Regions from separate parts of the Ornithinibacillus jepli genome, predicted to be linked through region 2. Evidence: riboswitches for the same ligand, from Rfam matches in the RefSeq annotation. Region 2 holds a riboswitch; the other holds the start of a gene.
What was found. Region 2 has a riboswitch for cyclic di-AMP ahead of AB1K81_RS12475 (potassium channel family protein). Riboswitches for the same ligand answer to the same signal wherever they lie in the genome.
Positions count from the first base shown of each region.

Region 1 (7,749 bases), on a different contig from region 2:
AGCGTAGTATATTTCCGGTGCGTCGTAGGTGCACTACATTCGGTTATTCGTTTGACTAAAAAACTTTTGTCCCAGCCTCTTCTTATTAGCTGTACTATATCGTCGTCTCCGATTTACTTTGAATATTTTCAGCCGTAAATCCCATTTTATTTATCCTATTAACGATTTCAGAAATGCTTGTTAAATCACGATTGAATGTGACAGTGCCATTTTCTGTTTCATAGTTAACACTTACTTCGGCTACTCCAACTAGTTTTGAAAGAGATTTCTCTACCTTTTTTGGGCAATCTGGACAATGCATTCCTTTTATATCTATGTAAATTGTTTCATTCATTCTGTTCACCACCTTTGTTATTAGACGAATTTTTCATGCCTCTATTTCATTCTACTGTGAGTTAAAGGAATATATGAAAAGGAATTCCAATTATAAGTTGCTTCCATTATTGATATAACGTATGTTTGATTTTGTTAAATATAATCAACAATTGAATTATAGAAATTAAACTTACTTATTTTTGAATAATTCATGAACATTTATGGGATTAATAATGTTTTCACACTTTATTCACATGAATTATATTGAATAATTATAGTAGTGCTGATACATTCTTGTTAGAAGTTGTTATTTTTTGTTAAGAATAGTTATGAGAGTTAGGAGGCAGGAATTAATATGTTACCACTCGAACGTCAAAAACGTATTAAAGAATTAGTGTTAGAACATCATACTATGAAAATCTCAGATCTAAGTAAGGTAATCGGTGTATCCGAGATGACGATTCATAGGGATTTAAAACCGTTAATTGATGAAGGGTTTCTGTTAAAGACGTTTGGTGGTGTTACACTAGCAAACAATAACAATAATAAAAAATCATCTTCAGATGAATGTATTCTATGCAACCGTAAAGTAAATGAACGTTTGGCATACCGCTTATTCATGCCTAAGAACAAAATTGAAGTTGCGTGTTGTGCTCATTGTGGACTTCTCCGTACTCGTCAATTAGGTGATCAAGTAATTCAATCGATTTGTCCTGACTTTTTTAGACAGACAACGATTAGTGCACCATTGGCTTGGTATGTTATGGATACTACGGTTGAGATGGGCTGCTGTCAACCACAGATTTTAACTTTTGAGTGGAAGGAACATGCCGATAATTTCGTGAAAGGCTTTGGAGGAAGCGTTTATAGTTTTAGTGAAGCTTTGGATGCTATTTTTCAAAAGATGAGTGGACATGATTCAAGCTGTAGTAATCATCAATAAAAGTATAAACAACTATTGTTTATTTAGAATAAATGGAGGATTTAAAATATGAAAAAATATATTGGAATACTGATGTTTGCATTGATTGTAGTGGCTTTAGCCGCATGTGGTAAGGATGAGGGAAATACGGAAGTGGAAGAAGAAGTTGGGGTGCTAGAAGTTGATTTTCAATTACCTGAAACAGCTGAGGCTGGAGAAAAGGTGGAATTAACAGCTATCGTTACATATGGTGATAACAAAGTAACTGATGCGGATGAAATGGAATTTGAATATTGGATGCAAGGTAATGAAGATGAAACAACAACTGTTGAGGCAACTAACAATGCGGATGGAACATACACTGCAGAAATAAGCTTTGATACAGATGGAGTTTATGAAATTTATGCTCATACTACAGCAAGAGATATGCATACGATGCCTAAGAAATCCATTACAATTGGTGAAGGTCATGCAGCTCATCATGAGGAAGAACATCACGATGATGAAGGAAGCCATGAACATGGACATAGCCATAGCCATACAGAAGGCTTTGCTATGCACTTTATTGAGCTTGAAGATGTACAAGTAAATGAAGAAGTCGAACTTGGATTACATTTAGAAATGAATAATGAACCTCTTGAAGGGGCAAGAGTTCGCTATCAAATAAATAAAGATGGAACGGAAGAGTATGCTTGGGTTGATACAGAAGAGTCAGCTCCTGGAGAATATAGTAATTCGCATTCCTTTAATACTGCAGGAACGTACACAATTGTTATTCATGTTGAGAATGATGAGGGCCTGCATGAGCATGAGGAACACACGATAGAAGTAAAATAAATATGTCGTCATGAACTCGGAACAAGTGAAAGCCTAATAGGAAGCTTTCACTTTTCTTTTATAATAATAAATCGGGAGGTAACGAAAATGAGAAGTGAGAAAGAAATGATGAATCTTTTCCTTGAGTTTGCTAGAAATGATGATCGAATTCGCTTCGTAACACTAGAAGGCTCACGTACAAATAAAAACATTCCCCATGACACTTTTCAAGATTATGATATTTCCTATTTTGTAACAGATATGGATTCTTTTAAAGAGAATGATCGATGGTTAGACCGATTTGGAGAGCGCTTAATCATGCAAAAACCAGAAGCTATGGAGTTATTTCCGCCAGAGCTTGGGAATTGGTTTTCTTATCTCATGATATTGGCAGATGGGAATAAAGTAGATTTAACATTAATTCCAGTTAATGAAGTGGCAGAATACTTTTCCTCTAGTGATGGTTTAGTAGAAGTACTTCTTGATAAAGATAGCCTTATTAAACATAAGGTAATCCCGAATGATAGAAAGTATTGGATAAAAAAGCCTACAGCAAGGGAATTTGATGATTGCTGCAATGAATTTTGGTTTGTATCCACATATGTTGTGAAGGGGCTTGCCAGGAGAGAAATCTTATATGCCATCGATCACTTGAGTGAGATTGCTAGACCGAATTTATTACGAATGATGTCTTGGCACATTGGGTTAGAAGGAGGATTTAATTTCAGTTTGGGGAAAAATTATAAATTTATTAACCACTATTTGCCAAAGACTGATTGGGAGACATTACTTACAACCTATACTCAAGATAGCTACGAAAACATGTGGCGGGCTTTATTTGCTTGCCAGGAACTATTTAGAAAGTACTCTAAGTCTGTTGCTAAAAGCTTAGCATATGATTACCCGGGTTATGATGAAGCGATAACACAGTATACGAAAAGGATTTATCTTGAAGTCGATTTAATGTAGATTTTTTTGTTTAAAAAGTCATTGACAAAAGAAGGAAAAGGGAGTAATTTGTGGGTAGATAGTAAAAATTATATTTCCGAACACCTTTTATTCGCTGAATCTTTATAGAGCGGGGGAACCAATAATGATAGTTAATCTATCTAGGGGTGAATCTTACTTTGTAAGAGGGGATACTCTCAGTCCCTAATCCGACAGCTAACCTCGTAAGCGTTACAAGTATTATTCGAGAGAAAGGTCTAAGGGTTACCTTAAGACCATTCTAATTCGTGATGGTCTTTTTTCATGCTTTGTACAGCGAATTATTGCTTGTGTTGGGGAATTTTGGGAGGGAACATATGGAGAAGTAATAAGTTTCATAGGGTTGTAGATAGCCCGCCCATCCTTTCCTCATGATTACGAATGACCACATTGGTCATTTTGTTCAAAATAGAAAGGGGGGAATCATCTTGAATTCTTTATTTCATAATTTAGATTCAGTAAAACAACAGCGTATAATAAACGCTGCGTTTGAAGAATTTATGCAGAGTGGCTATGCGAAAGCATCCACAAATGAAATTGTAAAAAAGGCACAAATATCAAAAGGTTCACTGTTTAACTATTTTACTAGCAAGAAAGATTTATATGTTTATTTAATCGAACACAGTGTTCAAATTATCGAGAAAATATATGAACACATTGATTTGAATGAAAGAGATATTTTTCGAAGGCTTGAGAAAATAGGCTTGTATAAGTTACATCTCCAAAAGAGATACCCTAAAATATTTGATTTTCTAATTTCTTTAAAACTTGAGGAATCAGAGGAAGTAAGGAAGGAAATTAGCAATCGAATTGATACTATTCAGGAACAAGGTGTTTCCAAAATCTATGAGAATATAGATTACTCTATGTTTCGTGAAGATATTGATATTCAAAAAGCGATAGAAATTATGAATTGGACGATGTTTGGCTTTGGAGAGAAGGCAATTAGTCAATTAGATACGTTTGAGTTAGTTGGAGAGGAATATCTGAAAGAATGGGAAAGTTATTCTAACATATTAAAGTCTAGTTTTTACAAATAAGGAGGATGAAACATGAGTGTTCTTGAAGTTAAAGATTTAACAAAGCGATTTGGAAAGTTTACGGCTTTAGACGGTGTTGACTTTGAGGTTGGAAGTGGTGAAGTGTTTGGATTTATTGGTCCTAACGGTGCTGGTAAATCTACGACGATACGTGTATTACTTGGTATTTTAAAGGCTACTGAGGGGGAAGTGAAATTATTCGGTAAAGATGCTTGGCAAGATGCTGTAGAAATTCATAAACGAGTTGCATATGTGCCAGGGGACGTCAATTTATGGCCAAATCTAACTGGTGGGGAAGTAATTGACTTATTCGTTAAACTAAGAGGAACGAATAATAAAAGCAGAAGAGAAGAGTTAATTAAGAAATTTAATTTAGATCCTACTAAGAAATGTCGTACCTATTCGAAGGGGAACCGCCAAAAGGTAGCACTTATAGCAGCATTTTCATCAGATGCTGATTTGTATATTCTAGATGAGCCAACTTCAGGACTAGATCCCCTAATGGAGCAAGTATTTCAGGAATGTGTGATGGATGTTAAACGTAGAGGGAAAAGTGTCCTATTATCTAGTCATATTCTATCTGAAGTAGAAAAATTATGTGATAGAGTTGGCATCATTCGTCAAGGGCAAATCATTGAAACGGGAACGCTAAATGAGCTACGTCATTTAACCCGTACTCATATTCTCGTGGAAACGAAGGAAAAGATAGAAGCTTTGCAGGAATTACAAGGGGTGCATGAAATAGAAGAAAAGGATCAAGGTTTGACATTCCAGGTGGATACAGAAGAGCTGGATAAAGTAATTAGACATATTAGCCAGTTCGGAATAGTAAAGTTGGAAAGCGCACCGCCAACGCTTGAGGATCTATTTATGCGTCATTATGAAAGTAAAGATAAAACGGAAGGGAACGAAGCGGGAGGTGTCCTTTAATGGGCGATAGTATTTTTTCTAACACAGGCAAATTATCACGATTCATTCTCCGTCTTGATAGAATAAGAGCACCATTATGGATTATTGGATTAGCGCTATTCTCACTAATCGTACCACCTGCCTATGATAGTTTATATCCAACTCAAGAGGATAGAGACACGATGGTCGAAACAATGGCTAATCCTGCAATGACAGCTATGATGGGTACTGGTGATCTGGAAAATTATACAATTGGTGCAATGACAGCCCATCAAATGCTAGTCATGACGGCGGTGCTCGCTGGTTTAATGGCAATTTTACTCGTTACGAAACATACAAGAGCAGATGAGGAAGATGGTCGGATAGAAATGATCCGTTCCTTACCAGTTGGGCGTCTTTCTTACTTAAATGCTACATTACTCGTAACGAGCGGAACATTTATTACCTTAGCATTAGTAACAGGCTTTGGATTATATGGACTCGGTATCGAAAGTCTCGATTTAGAAGGCTCGTTATTATATGGAGCTGTATTAGGTGGGACTGGATTAGTGTTTACAGGTATAACGGCAATTTTTGCTCAAATCTCAGAAAGCTCACGAGGAACGATTGGATGGTCCATTGCCATTCTGCTGTTTGCGTATCTGTTTCGTGCGGTTACGGATATAAGTAATGAGGCATTATCGTGGCTATCACCAATAGGATGGGCGTCAAAAGCTGAAGTTTATTCATCTAATAATTGGGGTCCGATTGTTTTAATGGTAGGCGTTTCTATTATTTTTTTCATTATAGCAAACTACTTAAATAGCATTCGTGATTTAGAGCAAGGCTTTATTGCTGCTAAACCAGGGCGTAGTTTTGCATCGCGTTTCTTACAAAGTCCAATTGGCTTGGCGTTTCGCTTACAACGTACCGGATTTATTTCTTGGGCGATTGGTATGTTTGTGCTAGGGGTGTCTTATGGATCGATATTTGGTGATTTGGAATCGTTTTTTGAAGGAAATGAAATGTATATGCAAATGCTACAACTATCTGAAGGTTCTTCTATAGCAGAACAATTCATTCCAACGTTAATGATCGTGATTTCGTTAATTGCAACAGTACCAGCTGTAATGGCTATGAATAAGCTTCGTGGTGAAGAGAAGAAAAACCGTTTAGACCATTTACTAGGAAGGGCTGTATCACGGTATAAGCTTATTGGTTCATACGTTGTGATAGCTATTGTAAATGGCTTTGTGATGATTTCGTTAAGTGCAATTGGTCTATGGTCAGCAGCAACTTCTGTAATGGAAGAAGGGTTTGATTTTGGTATGATCTATGGTGCAGCTATAGTATTTTACCCAGCAATGCTTGTTATGATTGGAATTGTGGCATTACTTAATGGCCTTTTACCAAGATTAACCTACTTAATTTGGATATATTTTATTTATTCCTTTTTCGTCCTATATTTAGGGAACTTAATGCAATTCCCAGAATGGGTAGGAAAGCTATCTCCATTTGGTTATGTTCCAAAAGTTCCAATAGAGGATGCAACATTTATGCCGATGTTCTTATTAACGGTATTGGCTATAGTGTTAATGGCTATTAGTTTTGTTTGCTTTAGACGGCGGGATATTGAGAATTAACATCGATTAACACATTTATCAAACTGAAGGTTTCCGTTAATTTACGGAGGCCTTCTTTTTTTTCTGAATTTTTTTATCAAAAAGAGTTTACAAATACACCTTAATATTGTATAGTTGGTTACACGAGTATCCAACCAACCAATTAATTATTCAACATGAGCAATAGAGAGAATAGAAAGGAGTGCTCTTTTTGAAACCAATATTAGATGAGTCATTGCCAATCTTTCAACAAATTGCCCAAATTATAAGCAATGACATTGTGGAGGGACAGCTAAAGGAAGAAGAAAAGGTTCCATCGGAAAATGAGCTATCCAATTTTTATAATATTAATAGAGCAACAGTAAGAAAAGGACTACAGTCTTTAGTGGATGAAGAAATCATTTACAAAAAACGAGGAATAGGAATGTTTGTTAGGGAAGGGGCTAAAGAGAAATTGTTAAACGAAAGAAAAAAACAGTATAGGAAGGAATATATTTTACCACTATTAGCAGAAGCAAAACGATTGGGAATGAGTGTGGATGCGGTATTGATGCTTATCAAAGAGGAGGATAAGGAATGATACGAGTAGAGAATGTAACGTATGGTTACGGTGAAGGGATGGTACTTGAGGATATCTCTTTCAAAGAACAGGAACATGGTATTACAGCAATATGGGGGAGAAATGGTGCTGGAAAAACGACTTTAATGAAACTGCTAGCTGGCCATGAGAAGCCAAGCAAAGGAAATATCGAGATCATGGGAAACAATCCTTATAATCGTGCTGATGTTGTCAGGCATATATGTTATATGCAAGAAGATCATCCGTTTAGTTCTATCTGGACAATTAAGGATGCACTCAGATTTGCAAGGTACTATTTTTCCAATTGGGATGATGATTTGGCAAGAAGGCTTATGAAGGTCTTTAAGTTGAATGAAAAGAAGAAAGTTTCGAAGTTATCGAAAGGAATGAAGTCTGCTTTACAATTTATAATCGGTATTTCTAGTTGTGCAGAAATTACAATTTTGGATGAACCGAGTAATGGTATAGATGCAAGTATGCGAAAGAAGATGCATCAGGAATTACGAGAAGCTCAAGAAGACTATCCACGTTTGATATTGTTATCGACGCATCACATTGAAGAAATACAGTCTATCTGCG
Region 1 is NZ_JBFEGG010000004.1:118,487-126,235, forward strand. Features, by position in the region: gene AB1K81_RS15010 (heavy-metal-associated domain-containing protein) at 95-334, opposite strand; gene AB1K81_RS15015 (DeoR family transcriptional regulator) at 671-1,258, shown strand; gene AB1K81_RS15020 (FixH family protein) at 1,307-2,074, shown strand; gene ant(6) (aminoglycoside 6-adenylyltransferase) at 2,162-3,022, shown strand; cyclic di-AMP (ydaO/yuaA leader) riboswitch at 3,105-3,247, shown strand; gene AB1K81_RS15030 (TetR/AcrR family transcriptional regulator) at 3,469-4,080, shown strand; gene AB1K81_RS15035 (ABC transporter ATP-binding protein) at 4,093-5,010, shown strand; gene AB1K81_RS15040 (ABC transporter permease) at 5,010-6,611, shown strand; gene AB1K81_RS15045 (GntR family transcriptional regulator) at 6,802-7,170, shown strand; gene AB1K81_RS15050 (ATP-binding cassette domain-containing protein) at 7,167-7,749, shown strand, end outside.
Region 1: linked by a shared signal. The riboswitch ahead of AB1K81_RS15030 (TetR/AcrR family transcriptional regulator) and the one ahead of AB1K81_RS12475 (potassium channel family protein) in region 2 are both predicted to bind cyclic di-AMP.

Region 2 (7,749 bases):
ACGCAAACCGACATTACAAAAGAAGAAAATTCTGCTTCTGATAATCCAATATTTGAAGAGAAAAAGGAAAAAACAGATAAAGATGAAAGTTCCAATCAAACGGCTATTTTACCAGAGTTAAAGGTTCACTATATCGATGTAGGCCAAGCAGATGCTACACTATTTCAATATGGTGATCACAATATCCTATTCGATGCTGGTGATTGGCGTGGAAATGAAGTAGTTAATTACCTTCAGTCTCAAGGTGTATCTAAGCTAGACCTTGTTATCGGTAGCCACCCTGATGCAGATCACATAGGACAACTTGGTGATGTGATTAACAGTTTCGAAGTTACAGAGGTTTGGTTATCCGGGAATGAAAGTACTTCTAATACATTTCAACTTGCGCTTGAAGCGATATACAACCATGGTACGAACTATATTGAGCCACGCTCTGGGGAAGAATATGATATAGGACCGATGAATTTAAAAGTGCTCTATCCACTATCCATTACAGGTAAGTCTAATGAAGAGTCCATCTCAGTTCTTTTTACATATGGTGAAGTTACCTTCCTGTTTACTGGAGATGCTGATAGAAATGCTGAAAAACGGATGATGAATTCTGGGATAGAACTAGATGCAAATATTTTACAGTTAGGTCACCATGGTTCACGTACTTCCAGTGACCCATCCTTTATTAATGCGGTAAGCCCTGAAGTTGCCATATATAGTGCAGGAGCTGATAATAGCTATGGACATCCACATCAAGAAGTAGTTTTACTCATCAGCAATGCCGACATAGAATTATATGGTACTGATGTTCATGGGACAATCATTGTGACAACTGACGGATTTAACTATTCCATTAAAACGAAGAATAATGGAACTGTTACACCAAAAAGCACGTCAAGTAGTAACTCAAATGGTGGTACTAATTCCAAATCAAACTCTAACAGTTCCGATTCAACTAATACAGATTCCAAAGTAAATTCTAGCTGTGTATTTATTAACACCGCATCGGTTGAAGAAGTACAAAGTATTATCCATGTTGGTCCAGAACGAGCGCAAGACTTGATTAACTTAAGACCATTTACTTCTGTGAAAGATTTAACCCGTATAAAAGGAATAGGTGATGCTAGAATGAGGGATATCGAAGCCCAAGGAATTGCATGTGTTAATTAATTGTTCGGAGGGAAAATAATGAAAGGTGTACTAGACCGATTTGAAGATAACCAAGCTGTTATTTTAATTGAAGAAGAAAAAGCAGAACTTATTATTTCAAATGATGAACTTCCTGAGGGTAGTGAAGTTAACACGGTATTTAAAGTGGAAAATTCTAATGGTATTTATAAAATAGCAGGAATCGATCATGAAGAAGAACAAGCTACCAAGGAGAAGACAGCGGACCTTCTAGCTAAACTTAGAGCTAGAAGTAACGGAAGTAATTTTAAGAAACAGTAAAAAAATCGGTGCATGACACCGATTTTTTATTTCGTTCTAATTTCAGTTTCTTCCTAAAATTAAATTTATTTACGTAGGTCTGCTTTTGCTATGATATAATTTATGTAATCGCAATACTGGGAGGTAATACATATGGATCTTGGATTAAAAGGAAAATCCGTGATAGTAATGGCTGCAAGTAAAGGATTAGGAAAGGCAACTGCTTTACAGTTTGCAGCAGAAGGGGCACATGTAGTCATCTCCAGTCGTAAAGAGGATGATTTAATTGCTACCACTAGAGAGATTCAAGAGAATACATCTAACCAAAATGTATCCTATAAAACCTGTGATGTTACAAATCCACAAGATATTAAGACATTAATACAATTTGCTGTTGAGAAATATGGCACAGTAGATGTGCTTGTTAACAATGCCGGCGGTCCGCCTGCTGGTGGATTTGAAGATTTCGATGATGATGCGTGGCAAAACGCCTTTGAATTAAATCTTCTTAGTTATGTAAGAGCTATTCGTGAAGTACTTCCATATATGAAACAACAGAATCGTGGTCATATCATCAACTTCACATCATCATCTATTAAGCAAACTTTAGATAACTTAATTCTCTCGAACACTTTTCGCGCAGGAGTTGTTGGTCTTGCGAAAAGTTTATCGCAAGAACTTGCAAAAGACAATATTTTAATAAATACAATTGGACCTGGTAGAATTGCAACAGAACGAGTGCACGAATTAGACACCATTCGTGCAGAAAAGCTCGGGGTAACTTACGATGAAGTGAAGGCATCAACCGAAAAAAGCATTCCAATGGGCCGGTACGGCAATCCTGTAGAATTCGCAAAACAAGCTGTTTTCCTATGCTCTAGTGCAAATACATATGTAACAGGACAGACACTCTTAGTAGACGGTGGATTAGTGAAGGCATTATAAAAAGATAAAAAAAGAGAAGTTATTCCCTGATAACTTCTCTTTTTATCATCTATTAAATTTATTACCCTACAATAATCCTCTCAGTAGGATATTGATAATTTAAATCATTTTTCTCATCTCCATGGAAAATAAATATAAACGATAATATACCTATTCTTCCAATAAACATAAGCGCTATAATAACTATCTTACCAATTGAACTAAGCTCTGGTGTTATTCCCATTGACAATCCTGTCGTACCAAATGCAGAACTTGCCTCGAAAACAATTTGCATTAAGGAGAAGTTCTCCGTAACAGATAATATGACGATGCCAATGAAGCAAATAATAAACGCAAGGAAACTAACGACAACGGATTTTCTTATATCATCCTCATGTATTTCTCTGCCAAACACCTTTACATGTTTCCTCCCCTTCGCAAATGAAAAAATTAACAAAAGAATAACAGCAAATGTCGTAGTTCTTATTCCACCACCAACAGAACTAGGTGAAGCACCAATAAACATTAAAAAGCATAAGACAAGCAATGTCGGATAAGTAAAGAGACTGACATCCATTGTCGCTAATCCACCATTTCTAGTCGTAGAAGATTGAAACAGTGCATAGAAAAAGGATTCATGCCAGCTTTTATCAGCAAAATAGTGGTTCGCTTCAAATAAGAGAATGACAATTGTACCAAAAGCCATTAACGCAAAAAACGTTATAGTCGTTAACTTTGTATATAAAGAAAATCTAAATGAATGATTGCTTTTACTATTTTTAATAAAATTCTTTACTTCAATAAGCACAGGAAAACCAATTGCTCCTAATGTCAACAGAATAATATTTATCATTTGGACAAAATAATCTTGAGCAAAAGGTATTAGAGAATTTCCCGTAATATCAAATCCAGCGTTCGTTGTTGCACTTACGGATGCAAATAACCCTTGTAAATAAGCCTCCTGCCACGTAGGAAAATAATTTAAAAAGTAAGTACCTAAAATAATCGCTCCTACAAACTCAATTAAAAGAATTAATACTAATATTTGCTTCATCAAGTTAACTAATCCTGATAGATGGAATTGGTTTTGATCTGTTCCTATTAATCTTCTCTCTTTTAGACCTATCTTCTTACCAATTAATAGCCAAAAGAAGGTACCTAGAGTCATTATACCAATGCCACCAAACTGTAGAATAAAAAGTAAAATAAAAACCCCTGGTATACTAAACGTATCCGCAACGTTTACTACTGACAATCCAGTAACACTTACTGCACTAACTGCGGTAAATAAAATATTTAAAAAAGACCATTCTACTCCTGATTTTACTGTAATAGGTAAGCTAAGCAAACAAACAGAGACAAATACGGCTACTACATAAAACATTACAATTATTTGTGCAGGACTAAATTCTTTTGTTTTCGGTATTTTTATCATGTTTTTCTCCCCTAGCTAGCACTACTAACCTACATCGCCTTTTCTTCAAACCGTTTTAGACTCTTATTGTCTCCCATAACAACCATTACATCCCCTTCAAGGATCAAATCGTCTGGTAAAGGAGATACATTAACATCTTCTCCCCTTTTTAGCGCTAAAATAGTACAACCATATTTCGCTCGAATATCTAATTGTATTAAACTTTTATTGGATATTTTACTTGTAGCTTTTAACTCTAAAATACTGTAATCCTTAGAAAGACCGATATAATCGATTATTTTATCTGAATCTAGTTGATTTGCAATCCGAATACCCATTTCTTCTTCTGGATTTATTATTCTATCTGCTCCAACTTTTTCTAGCACCTTCTTATGCTGAACGTTTTGCGCTTTTACCCATACATTCTTAACGCCAATATCCTTTAAAATTAAAGTACAGAGGATACTCGGTTGGATTTTTTCTCCAATCGCAACAATGGCATAATCAAAATTCCTAACTCCTAGCGCCTTTAGTTTATCTTCATCTGTTGCATTTGCGACGACTAGATGAGACGCATTATTAGAATTCGTTTTTACATTATCTTCATCATTATCTATCCCCAATACATCATGACCTAACTGATATAGTTGTTTACATACGCTACTCCCAAATTGACCTAAGCCTATAACAACAAATTGTTTTTTCATTACTTCCTCTCTTTCCACTTACACCATAAAAAAAAGACCATATCAAATAGAATGGTCATAATATTGACCTTTCTCTCGAATATTAACGCTTACGGGGTTAGCTGTCGGATTAGGGATTGAGAGTATCCCCTCTTACATAGTAAGATTCACCCCACTAGATAGTCTATCAAGCTATCCATCTGGTTCCCCCGCTCTAAGTAATTAGATTCAGCGACTAAAAGGTGTATATTTATTAAGATTTAAAGTATATAGAAAAAATACTCCTGTTTCTTTCAAATGTCAACACCCATTTTTATAACCATATTCCCCTCTCTTGTCCAAAAAAAATCTCGTACCTTTTATGGCACGAGATTACTTAAGCATATTTCGCTCAATATGATAACACATCATATCTATAGCTTATTCTTCTTGCAATTTCCTTTCCAATCTCCAAACTAGAAGTTGCTGCAGGAGATGGTGCGTTACATACATGTACACTATTTTTTCCCCCAATGATAAAAAAATCATCAAATAGTTTTCCATCACTACCTAATGCTTGGGCACGTACACCCGCTGGGGCAGGAATTAAATCATCTTCTTCTATAGAAGGAAGAAGTCTTTTTAAGTTTTCAACAAATAGCTTTTTACTAGCCGACCTAGAGATTTCCTCTATACCTTCTTTTAAGTAAGTTAAGCCTAGTTTCCAAAAACCGGGATATGAAACAATTTCATTGAAGTCCTTTAAATTGAACGATGTTTTCAAATATGCTTCCCGTTTAAATCCTAAAACAGCATTCGGTCCGACTTCTACTGCTCCATCTATCATTCGAGTTGCATGGACACCTAAAAATGGAAAATTAGGGTTCGGTACAGGATAAATCAAATTTTTCACTAAATATCTTTTTTCCTCCTTCAATTCAAAATACTCCCCACGAAACGGAAATATTTTTACATCCACATGGTAGCCTGCCATTCTAGCAACTCGATCACTATGTAGACCTGCACAATTTACTAGAAATTTAGTAAGAAACGTTTTACTTTTCGACTCAACGAAAACTCCTTCATTCTTTTCATCTAAATCTATTACCTCAGTATCGGTGAAAACTTCCCCACCAAGAGAACGAATCTTCCATGCCATCACTCGTGAAACAGTCTCAAAGTCTACTATTCCGGTGGAGGGGATAAAAATTCCCTCTTTACCAGCTACATGTGGCTCTTTTTCTTTCAACTCTTCTTTTGATAGCCAAGTAGCCTCCAGCCCATTATGATAAGCACGTTTATATAGCTTTTCTAGTTCTAGAATTTCCTCTTCACTCGTTGCCACAATTATCTTTCCACAAATATCATGTGGGATGTCATGCTCCTCACAAAATTTACGCATACTTTCATTTCCTGTCTTAGCAAATCGTGCCTTATAACTCCCAGGCTTGTAATAGATGCCAGAGTGAATAACTCCACTATTATGTCCGGTCTGATGCTTAGCAACGTCTGATTCCTTCTCTAAGACTGCAAGCTTCGCCCCAGGGTATTGTTCTAGCAATGACATACCGACAGACAATCCTACAATACCGCCACCAACAATTAAAAAATCATACATGTTATCTCTCCTAATCTATTAGATTAAACCGATAAATTGCCACCATGTTAATGCTACGAAGATTGTTGCAATTGTCGTCATGATTGTGACCAATATTCCTGGAACTAAAAAATCACGTTGTTCGATTAGCCCAGTACTATGGACAACTAAATTAGGCATCGTTTTGACGACAAGTAAAAATCCAAACAAACTCGTAACCCCTGCAATAAATGCCAAAGGTAATGGATCTACACCAGCATTTTCAGCAACACTAATCATTATCGGTATTAGAGTCACTACCGCTGCCGATACATTCGAAACAAGCTTATGAAATACTTGGGCAAGAATAATGACAAATATGGCAGCTATTACTGGATTTTGTATACTTTCCAAAAACCAACCAACGCTAATATATTCTCCTATCCTATCTACCGCTCCGGAGTCGATTAATCCATACCCCATCGATAACGTCACACTCAATAGTAGTACAGTATTATAGTTTATTTTGACTACGTTTTCCCACTTAGCAAATCCTACCCCTGGTAACGACATAACTACAGCACCAATTAAAGCTGGTACACTAGGATGTAATCCATGATAAGGTTCGGTAATCCACAACCCCACAATGAAAAGCAAAATAACTAGGCAGCGAATTTCTTTAAAACTAACTGCACCGAGCTCCTTCATTTTTAAATCCATTTCTTCCTTAATATGTGGAAAGCTTTTCTGTTCTTCCTTTAACGGAAAATACTTATACAATAAGATCCAAATCCCTGGAATTAAAATCAACCACAATGGAAGTGTATATAAAAACCATTGAAAATAGGTGATGTTTATTCCTGCATATCGAATTAACAGCTCTACTGTTAAAATATTTCCAACCGCTGCAGTTAATATTGCCGTCCCACTAATATTTCCACCAAACGCAATACCAAGCATGATCATTTTCCGTAAATTACTTCCGGGCTTTGCGCCAATAGAGTTAACGATAAGTGTGGAAATCGGGATGACTAAAGTAGTTCTTACTGCTGTGGACGGAATGAAAAATGCTTGTATTTGCTGTACTACAATCATACTTCCAAGTAGTCCCTTTGCCGTCGCACCCCATTTCTTCACAATATAATAACTTACTCTTTTCACAAGAGCTGTTTCATTTACAGCGCGGGCTATCATCATACCTCCAACCACTAAATGAGTGGCCGGTGAAGCAAAACCACTGTATACGATTGATGTATCAGCTAGATTAAGAATTAGCATTAATACTAGAATTAATAATGCAGTTAACCCAATCGGAATAGGTTCAAGTGCCCAAAGCACAACACCGAAGCTAACAACCGCAGTCATAACCCTTGCCTCGTAGGAAAAAATATCTGGCAATCCAAAATACAACAACATAAAAATGCCAGCTGCAATAAGCAAACTGACGACTTTTTTTACTTTTCCCTTATCCTTTGGAACAGAAATCCGAGCTTTAGCCTGCTTCATCGTTGTCCCTTCCCTGCATTATGTAAAATTCAGGGGCTGCCAATAAGGCACCCCATAACTTCAACCAATCTGATAAGTTGTTTTCACCTTAAGAATCTTATTCCCGCTTTTTAGCAAAGAATTGAGCGATTACTACTAATAATAGTAAGCCAAGCCCAATTATATCGGTTAGAGAACCAGGTATGACTAATGTTACTGCTGCCAATATTGAAATAATTCTAAGTGGCCATATCATGTTACCCATA
Region 2 is NZ_JBFEGG010000003.1:128,965-136,713, reverse strand. Features, by position in the region: gene AB1K81_RS12495 (MBL fold metallo-hydrolase) at 1-1,161, shown strand, start outside; gene AB1K81_RS12490 (DUF3006 domain-containing protein) at 1,180-1,440, shown strand; gene AB1K81_RS12485 (SDR family oxidoreductase) at 1,573-2,364, shown strand; gene AB1K81_RS12480 (TrkH family potassium uptake protein) at 2,426-3,778, opposite strand; gene AB1K81_RS12475 (potassium channel family protein) at 3,808-4,464, opposite strand; cyclic di-AMP (ydaO/yuaA leader) riboswitch at 4,536-4,687, opposite strand; gene lhgO (L-2-hydroxyglutarate oxidase) at 4,835-6,040, opposite strand; gene AB1K81_RS12465 (SLC13 family permease) at 6,059-7,504, opposite strand; gene AB1K81_RS12460 (TRAP transporter permease) at 7,602-7,749, opposite strand, start outside.